DNA from 3 places in the Acidaminococcus sp. CAG:542 genome. Region 3 is predicted to be linked to each of the others. Evidence: a T-box and tRNA genes for the amino acid it is inferred to sense, from the RefSeq annotation. Region 3 holds a T-box; the other regions hold tRNA genes.
The links. A T-box is a leader RNA that pairs with one kind of tRNA and senses whether it is charged. The one in region 3 lies ahead of QVO43_RS03465 (valine--tRNA ligase), so its partner is inferred to be a tRNA-Val.

Region 1: it encodes a tRNA-Val, which carries the amino acid that the T-box ahead of QVO43_RS03465 (valine--tRNA ligase) is inferred to sense. The anticodon was not compared.
Region 2: it encodes a tRNA-Val, which carries the amino acid that the T-box ahead of QVO43_RS03465 (valine--tRNA ligase) is inferred to sense. The anticodon was not compared.

Annotation. Positions count from the first base shown of each region.
Region 1 covers NZ_FR902091.1:8,733-11,995, forward strand. The annotation lists gene QVO43_RS08085 (metallophosphoesterase family protein) at 81-1,043, shown strand; gene QVO43_RS08090 (hypothetical protein) at 1,078-1,665, opposite strand; tRNA gene QVO43_RS08095 (tRNA-Val) at 1,990-2,066, opposite strand; gene QVO43_RS08100 (DUF554 domain-containing protein) at 2,112-2,807, opposite strand; gene QVO43_RS08105 (ParB/RepB/Spo0J family partition protein) at 2,826-3,263, opposite strand, start outside.
Region 2 covers NZ_FR902081.1:2,113-5,375, reverse strand. The annotation lists gene QVO43_RS06615 (cytidine deaminase) at 1-297, opposite strand, end outside; gene ybeY (rRNA maturation RNase YbeY) at 287-769, opposite strand; gene QVO43_RS06605 (PhoH family protein) at 766-1,779, opposite strand; tRNA gene QVO43_RS06600 (tRNA-Val) at 1,911-1,987, shown strand; gene QVO43_RS06595 (fumarylacetoacetate hydrolase family protein) at 2,133-2,993, opposite strand; gene QVO43_RS06590 (hypothetical protein) at 3,153-3,263, shown strand, end outside.
Region 3 covers NZ_FR902048.1:71,106-74,368, reverse strand. The annotation lists gene QVO43_RS03465 (valine--tRNA ligase) at 1-1,450, opposite strand, end outside; T-box leader at 1,487-1,687, opposite strand; gene QVO43_RS03460 (VWA domain-containing protein) at 1,831-3,263, opposite strand, start outside.

The DNA of each region.
Region 1 (3,263 bases), on a different contig from region 3:
GATTTCACGTCACGCCTGTGCTGCTCTGCAGCATCCTGGAAAACTGCTATAATGGGTCCTATCTGAAAGGAGTGTTCCCCATGTATAAAAAATTTTGGCTTTCGATGACCGCCTTGCTGACGGTCCTGGCCTGTCTGCTGCCCATGGAGGTCCTGGCCCCCACCGCGGAGGCCCGCCGGTACCAGTGGGTGGTGATCCTCAGTGACATCCATTATGGGAGCAAATCCCAAAAGCCGGACGTCCGGACCCGGAAGATCCACAACAAGGAACAGGCGGTCCGGGACATCAACCGCTGGCAGGATGTGGACCTGTGCGTCTTTACCGGGGATATGGTCCAGAAAACCGGCAGCCCGGCAGATTACAAACTGGCCCGGAAGCTGACGGACCATCTGAAAAAGCCCAAGGAATTCCTGGCCGGAAACCACGAAATCATCTACCACCGGGATCTGTCCAGCACCGGAAAACTGGTTCCGGCAGATTCCTACGAACGGGGCCTCCATATGCAACAGTATGAAAAGGACTTTGGTCCCCTGTATCATTCCCGGAAACTGGGATCCTACTTCCTGCTGTTCCTGTCCCCGGATACCCTGGAAAGCAAATATGCAGTGGAACTGTCCAAAGAACAGCTGGACTGGCTGAAAAAGGAACTGAAAGACCACCGGCAGGAACCCACCCTGATCTTCTGTCATGCCCCTGTCACCGGAACCATGGTCCCCGGCAGCAAACTGGACAAACCCCGGAATTATGTCCAGCCGGCCAAAGCCATAGGCAAACTGCTCCGGGCCAATCCCCAGATCCTCCTGTGGGTTTCCGGCCATACCCATACTTCTCCCAAAAATCCCAGTTTTTCCAATCCGGTGAACCAGATTGCCGGTACAGCCATCCTGGATGTGTACAACCCCACCTGGGACGGAAAACAGGTATGGACTAATTCCCTGTACCTGTACCCGGAAAAGATCCTGATCCGCACCTACAGCCACAAAACCCATCAGTGGCTGCCCCAGTTTGACCGGACGGTATGGGTTAAGGGGCTCTACCGCTAAGGGGTGCTGCACGCAACGTGCAGCACCCTCTTTCTTATAAAGTACTGTAAACTGTTTTCTTCCCGCTTTTTTCCGGATTCTTTTGGATGGATGCGAAATAATGCTCTGTGTCTTCCACCAGGCTGTTGGTGAGAAGGGTCCGGAAAGCGGCTGGTTCCATCCCTTCACCCAGGACGGCGAATACATAGTTCCCGGTTTCCCAAGTTGCGGCGTAGGATTGGGGACTGATCTGGGCCAGTTCCACTTCCGTCTCATTTACGCGTTGCTTCTTCCATTCAGTACCGTAAATTCTGCTGAGATTATTGTTTTTATTATCTTTTTTTAATGCAGTACGGATTCTCACCCTGCTGTCCGGCTGTCCCATCCGAACGAAGGCAAGGTCCGAAGCCCGGCCGCCGATCACGGAAATCCCCTCCAGGGCATAGCCGGAATCCCGGCTGAGAGTCAGAGGGCAAAATCCCAGGACACGGGCGGCGGATCCATAGGTTCCATAACTGACAATGGGGTTGGGGATCTGGACGGATCCTTCGTCAGCAGGAGCGACAGCCCCCAGGCCGGCAGTGCCCAGGACCAGTACAGCCGCCCCGGCAGCCAGGGAATGTTTCAGGTGAGAAGTGTACATGGCAAGACCTCATTTCCGATAGAGTAAAAAACTGTGTTTCCAGAAGGAGTGTAACACCGAAAGGCCCGTGGAACAAGAGGAAGAACGGTTTTGGAATGGGAAAAACAGCCTTAACGGGGAAAGTGCATAAAAAAAGTGCAGGAGTTTACAGGAAAAAGGGGAGGAGGCGGCTGCAGAGGCAGCAGCCTCCGATCAGCAGTCAATGGTCAACAGCTGAAGGAGGAAACCCGCGGCTGCCAACCCACCGCCCTTTTCCTCTTTTTTCTTTTCGCACACACAAAAAAGAAGCTGTTGCCGGAGCAACAGCTTCTTTTCATTTTCAATTGGTGGGATTATGCGGATTCGAACCGTAGACCTCATCGATGTGAGCGATGCGCTCTAACCAACTGAGCTATAATCCCGATAAATTGTATTATACGCTACTTGTCCAAATAATGCAAGGGTTTTTAGAAAAAAATTCCGGCAGCCACGCCCGCCACCAACAGCCCCGGCAGCATGTTTCCCACCCGGATCTTCAACAGTTTAGTCATGTTGATGCCGATCCCCAGGATCATCAGTCCGCCGCAGGCGGCAACTTCCTGGACCACAAGCTGGCTCATCCAGGGCCCCAGGAATCCTGCCAAAGCGGTTAGGATTCCCTGATAAACCCCAACGGACAGAGCCGAGAACAGGACACCGACCCCAAAATTGGAAGCATAGATAATGCCGCTGAGACCGTCGATCAGCGCCTTGGTGTAAAGGGTGGTGGGATCCCCGGAAAGCCCGTCCTGGATGGACCCCACAATGGCCATGGCCCCTACACAGTACAGCAGACTGGCGTTCAGGAACCCTTCCACAAAGGCGTCCGTCCCGGCATCCCCCTTCTTCCGGGATTTTTGGAATTTTTCAGCCAGGAGGGTTCCCACCTGTTCCAGTTTTTCCTCAATACCCAGGGCTTCTCCCAGGATGGAGCCCACCACCAGACTGATGATGGTCAGCAGGATGTGCTGCCCCTGGAGAGCCATCTGGATCCCCAGGACAATGACACACAAAGCCAGTCCGTAGATCACGGTTTCCTGGTATTTTTCCTTGATTCCCCGGCCCACCAGAAGGCCGAGCAGACTGCCTCCTGCAATGGCGGCCACATTCACAACCGTACCCATTCCCACCATCGCCGCCTCCTACACGGTAAAGAGGCCGGGCTTTTTCCGGCCGGCGTTTTTTTCCGGCCCTTTCAGCAGATCATAGAGCCGTTCCAGATCTTCCGGCCCGTAGTATTCGATGAGGATCCGTCCTCCTCTGTCCTTTTTGAACGGTTCGATCTTCACCCGGGTGCCCAGATACTGGATCAGTTTTTCCTGGAAGGCATGGGTATCCGTATCCTGGGGCTGGCTTTCCCTGCCGGCAGCTTTCTTACCGCCCTTCTTCTGTTTTTCCGGAGGAATCAGGTCCTCTTCCGTCTGGAAATACAGATGCCAGGGCTTCCCTTCCCGTTCCGCCTTGGCCACTTCTTCCACCACCCGGGCGGACCAGCCTCCTTCTGCTGCCTTCCGGGCCAGTTCCGTGATTTTCTCCGGCGCATCCAGTCCCAGGAGCGGCCGTACCTGGCCGGGGGTAAG
Region 2 (3,263 bases), on a different contig from region 3:
GAATTCCGCCATCACCTGCCGGCAGGCCCCGCAGGGGGACACCGGTTCCGGAGTATCGGCAGTGACGCACAGGGCGGCAAACTCCCTGACCCCTTCCTTCACGGCGGCAAAGATGGCACACCGTTCCGCGCAGAGGCTCAGGCCATAGGAAGCGTTTTCCACATTGCAGCCGGTGAAGATCCGGCCGTCCGCTGCCCGGACCGCTGCTCCCACCGCAAAATGGGAATAGGGGCTGTAGGAATTTTTCCGCACGGCACAGGCCGCTTCAAACAGCTCCCGGTCCAGTTCAGCCTCCATAGTTTTCCTCCGCCAGGTCCAGTTCCCGGAGGATTTCCTCCTCCCGGGCCCTCATCACCCGTTTGTCCGCCTCTTCCATATGGTCATAGCCCAAAAGGTGGAGCATCCCATGGACCGCCAGGTAGGTCATTTCCCGGGTGAGCCCATGGCCAAATTCCTCTCCCTGCTCCACGGCCCGGGGAGCGGAGATGATTACGTCCCCCAGCAGGTGTTCCGCTTCCCCGTCGTCCACTTCCGGTTCCTCGTCCCCTTCGTCCAGGGCAAAGCTCAGCACGTCCGTAGGACGGTCGATGCCCCGGTACTCCCGGTTCAGGGTATGGATCTCTTCATTGTCCACAATGGTAATGTCCACTTCCGTATTGTCCGTCAGTTCCTCTTTCCGGGCCACAATGTCCATGGCCTTTTTCAGGGTCTCTTCCAGTTCTTCCGGAATGGCAATCTCCGTCTGGTTGTTTTCCAGGGTAACGATCATTTTCCTTCTCCTTTATTCCTGTCAGCACCGGGCTGCCGGTGTTCCTTCCGGGCCCGGTCGTATTTTTCATAAGCCCGGATGATGGCCCCCACGATTTCGTGCCGGACCACATCCTGTTCAGAAAAATGGATGATGCCGATCCCCGGCACGTCCTGGAGCACCTGGGCCGCATTCACCAGTCCGGAAGGCCGTCCTCCCGGCAGGTCCACCTGGGTGGCATCCCCGGTGACCACCAGCTTGGAGCCGAAGCCGAACCGGGTAAGGGCCATCCGCATCTGTTCCTGGGTGGTGTTCTGGGCCTCGTCCAGGATGATGAAAGCATCATTTAGGGTACGGCCCCGCATGTAGGCCAGAGGGGCCACTTCGATGATCCCCCGCTGGAGGTTCTTCTGGAAGGCCTCCATCCCCAGCATTTCGTACAGAGCATCATACAGAGGCCGCAGATAGGGATCCACCTTTTCCTGGAGATCCCCGGGCAAAAAGCCCAGCTTTTCCCCGGCTTCCACCGCGGGACGGGTGAGGATGATCCGTTCCACTTCCTTGTTTTTCAGGGCCTTCACCGCCATGGCCACCGCCAGGTAGGTCTTCCCGGTACCGGCGGGCCCGATGGCAATGGTAATGTCGTTCTGGGCAATGGTCTTCAAATACCGCATCTGGCCCAGGGTCTTGGCCTTTACCTGCCGTCCCCGGACAGTGGTGAGCACCGTATCGGTGAACAGCTTGTGGAGCTGTTCCTCCTGGCCTTCCCGGACCAGTTTCAGGCTGTATTTCACATCATGCTGGGTAATGGGCAGCCCCTGGCGGTACAGGTACAGCAACTCCCGGATCAGCCGGTCCGCCAGCTCCACATCCTGTTCCGCTCCCTGGGCGATCAGTTCGTTTCCCCGGGGGATCAGCCGGCAGCCCAGGCTCTCCTGCATCTGCTTCAGGTATTCATCTGTTTCTCCCAGTACCGCCACCATTTCCCGGGCGTCCTGGAATTCAAACCGTTTTTCCGTCACTTCCGACAAACTCCATTCCTCCTGCTTGTTACGAGTTGATTGACTGTTCTTTTCATTATATCGTTTCCGGAAGAAAAAAGAAACAGGAAACCCACTTGACAAAGAACCCCATTATCGTTTAGAATAAGTTTGTTGCTTATGGAACTATAGCTCAGATGGTTAGAGTATCACGTTGACATCGTGGGGGTCACTGGTTCGAGTCCAGTTAGTTCCACCAGATAAAAAGCAGAGGCTGCCGGAAGGCAGCCTTTTTTGTTGTATGGGTTCAGCGTTGGTTGTTTCAGAATCAATTTGTCAAAATTGATTTCCATCGGCCAGTGACCAGTGACAAAAAAGAGGCCCGCAGGCCTCTTTTTTCTTATTTACTTCACCCTATTCCGCAGGGTCCCGATTCCTTCGATGGAACATTCCACCACGTCCCCGCTTTTCAGGAACCGGGGCGGGTTCATGCCGATGCCGGTGCCGGCGGGAGTACCGGTGGCAATGATGGTCCCGGCCCGGAGGGTCATCCCTTTGCTCAGTTCGCTGATGATGTAAGGGATCCCGTGAACCAGCAGTTTCGTGTTGCTGTCCTGGCGCAGTTCCCCGTTCACCTTGCAGGTGAGATGGAGCGCCGGCGGAAAATAAAATTCATCCGCCGTAACGATGCAGGGCCCCATGGGGGCAAAGGTGTCCAGGCTCTTCCCGAAATACCACTGTTTATGGGCCACCTGCACGTCCCGGGCGGTTACATCGTTAATGATGGTATAGCCGAACACATAGTCCCCGGCATCTTTTTCCGCCACATCCCGGGCTTCCTTCCCGATGATCACCGCCAATTCGCATTCATAGTCCAGTTCCTTCACCACATTGAAATGGCCGTCGATGGTCCCGTCCGGATCCACCGCCCGGTCCACCCGTTTGGAGAAGTACACAGGTACCTGCCGCTGGACGATTTTTTCCGGTACATATTCATCAGGCAGTTCGTCGTCGTGGGATTTGTAGTTGATGCCCAGACAGATAATGTCATTCCGGGGATGGGTAATGGGAGCCAGGAGCTTGACCTGGTCAATGGGAACCGCACCCATGTCCACCCGGGCAATAGCCAGCAGTTCTTCAAAATCCGCCTGCTGGATCAGTTCATACATATTGTTGTACTTGTTGGCCGGGATCACAAATTTTCCATCCTCGGAAATGATCCCCACCTGTACATCGCTGTCGTATTCGAAGGTAACGATTTTCATGACTCTCCACTCCCCTAACCGATTCCACGGTACAGTGTTTTCATTTCTCTGTATTCATTGTACAATGTTTGTGCTAAAATTACCAGTATATGATACAAAACTTCCTAACTGTAAACCTTAATGTTATAGAAGGATCTGTTTTTCCCAAAGGAGGATGCCATGTTTGCCGGATATCAGCTGGATGACGGCCACGGAGACTACAACCGCAGCTACGAACAGAACTGGGATATCGATTACGCCGACTATTCCACCGACCACAGAGAGAACAAC
Region 3 (3,263 bases):
TGGTGGGATACCAGTGTTCCAGTTCTTCCGTCTTTTGCGGCCAGCCGAAAGTGGAGAAGGGCCACAGGCCGGAGCTGAACCAGGTGTCCAGGCAGTCTTCTTCCTGATGGATATGGGTGCTGCCGCATTTGGGGCAGGCGGTGAGATCCGTCCGGGAAGCAGACACTTCCCCGCAGTCGTCGCAGTACCATACCGGGATCCGGTGCCCCCACCAGATCTGCCGGGAAATGCACCAATCATGGATGTTTTCCAGCCATTGGAGATAGGTTTTGGTGAACCGGCTGGGAACAAATTCCGTATGGCCTTCGGTGACGCATTTAATGGCTGCTTCCGCCAGGGGTTTCATCTTCACGAACCACTGGGTGGACACCATGGGTTCCACCACATGGTGGCAGCGCTGGCAGTGGCCAACGGAGTGGGGAGCATCTTCGATTTTCACCAGAAGGCCCATGTCCTTCAGATCCTGGACAATGTGCTTCCGGCATTCATACCGGTCTTCCCCTTCGTATTTGCCGGCCTCTTTGGTCATTTTCCCGTCCAGGCCGATGACCACGATCTGTTCCAGGTTGTGCCGCTGGCCCACTTCATAGTCGTTGGGGTCGTGGGCCGGGGTGATTTTCACCGCGCCGGTACCGAATTCCAGGTCCACATATTCATCGGCGATAATGGGGATTTCCCGGTTGGTGGTGGGCAGGGCGATCTTCTTCCCCACCAGTTTCCCGTACCGTTCATCCTTGGGGTTCACGGCCACGGCAGTATCTCCGGGGATGGTTTCCGGACGGCTGGTGGCGATGGTCAGGTACTGGTCCTTTTCGCCCACAATGGGATAGTTGATGTACCACAGGGCACCAGCATCGTCCTGGTGTTCCACTTCCACATCGGACAAAGCCGTACGGCAGTTGACGCACCAGTTGATCATCCGGGTGCCCTTGTAGATCAGGCCCTTTTCATAAAGGCTCACAAAGGCTTCCCGGACCGCCTGGCTCAGGCCTTCGTCCATGGTGAACCGCTGCCGGTCCCAGTCGCAGGAAATCCCCAGGCTCTTCAGCTGCCGGACGATTTCGTCCCCGTAGGCTTCCTTCCATTTCCACACCCGTTTGATGAATTCTTCCCGGCCCAGATCGTACCGGGTCAGGCCTTCCTTCTTCTTCAGTTCCTCTTCCACCTTGATCTGGGTGGCCAGTCCTGCATGGTCATAGCCCGGCAGCCAGCAGGTGTTGTCCCCCATCATCCGGTGCCAGCGCACCAGGATGTCCTGGAGGGTATTGTCCAGGGCATGGCCCATGTGGAGCTTGCCGGTAATGTTGGGAGGCGGGATCACCACACTGAAGGGTTTCCGGCTCTTGTCCACCGGCTGATGGAAAAAGCCGTGATCGATCCAGTATGCATACCATTTCTTCTCCACCGCAGCCGGATCATAGACCTTGGGGATGTTGTTTTCTTCTGCCATAACTCTGCCTCCTTAAAAAAATAAACCCGTCCTGCTGTATAGGACGAGTTGTTCGCGGTACCACCTACATTCTCAATTGCTTGAGCACCTTAAAGCGGCGTAACGTGCCGTGACGGACAGGGCTTTCCTCCTGCCGGCTCCAGGACGACTTCCAGCGCATTGCCCGGATGCTTCCACCACCCGCATCCTCTCTGCCGGTGCAAGGGGCGCTGTACTCCTTCCCATCATCGCCTTTGGCTGTATGGTTGTATGGAGTCATTGTAACAAGGGGGCGCGGGATTGTCAATGGGGTGGACCCTTTCAAATCCCCGTCAACGGTCAGCGGCCGTTGAGTACCGACAGAAAAGGGGTGCTGCACAAAACGTGCAACACCCCCTTTTTCACAGCGCCTCGATCTGCCGGCACAGCATCTTGCCTACGCTGTCGGCCATTTTATCCAGATCCCGGACTTCCACACAGTCTTCCCCGAAGATCTTCCGGGCATCTTTCATGATGTGCTGATTCTCTCCGTTGATGAGCCCGATAATCCGGATCCCTTCCCGGCGGAGGCTGGCGGCTTCGTCAGCGGTGTTGGCCACGGCTTTTTCATCCCGGTATTCCGAAGAGCTGAACAGCCCGTCTCCCACCAGAGGCTTGTCGTCGTTGGGCTCCGCATCCGTGAGCATGATGAGGATCTTTTTGGTCTGGGTAAAGTCCCCCATCAGCTGCCGGGCTCCCCGGAGGGCCAGCCCGTCCCGGTTCCACCCGGTGGCCACATAGTTGAAGATATTGGTGCACCGCTTCTTGTCCGCATAGTCCTTGAACAGGGTGAGTACCGTATAGTTCCGCAGAGTGCAGAAGGAATACACCTGGTAGGGAATCCCGCACTGGCGGAGACTTTCGGCGATCACATAGGCCTGGGAGGCGATTACCTGCTGATACTCCCCCCGGGAGGCGGAAGCATCCAGCATCAGATCCACGGTGAAATCCGGGCTGGAGACGGTCTCCCGTTCGAAGAACACCCGGCTGTCATTCACCTTCAGGGCCCGCCACACCAGGCCGGGTACCAGTTCCCCTTCCTTGGCGGGCACCGGCAGCCGGGTCTGGGCCATGCGCATGACGCTCCGGAGCTGGCTGGTGAGCCGGGCTATGCTCTTCCGGCACTGTTCCCCGTGATCCTTGTAGTAGGCCAGGTTCTTCACCCGTTGGGCGTGAGCTCCCTCAAGCCAGCGGGAAGCTTCCCCGGTGGCCCCTTTGCTCCCCAGCCGGCCCCGGGTAAAGTGGAGATGGCACCCCTGATGAGGCCCGTTGCACCAGGCTTGGTCAATATCCAGCATTTTCCGGGGCGGGTAGATGCTGGCGCCGAAACAATCGATGATATAGTTGTAGTTTTCCGACGCCGTCTGGCCGGTGATAATGGCCATGAGCCCGTTGTGGGCGTTTTTCCCGGCCAGGATGTCCATGGCCTGCTTCTTGGAATAGAGAAAATTGAACACGCTTTCCTGCTTCCGGAACACATGGGGCAGCAGCCAGTCGATAAAGTCCCCCAGGCCTTTGCTGATGATGACTTTTTCCAGGCTTTCCCGGACCAGGAAATGGGAGACGAAGTACTTTTTGGTGATCTTCCGGAAATGGTCGCACAGCTGCTTGGTATCCCAGGCCGGATCGAAGCAAAGATTGGCATAGAGCCCCTTGGCCCAGGGGTCATGGAGATCCAGTCCCTCCCCCAGCACCTCGTGCCACCGTGCCGCCTGCATTTCGTGGGCCACTCCGGTTTTGTCCAGTTTGGTGCCGTCAAAATAGGCCCTGGCATGCTGCTGCCGGAGATAGGGCA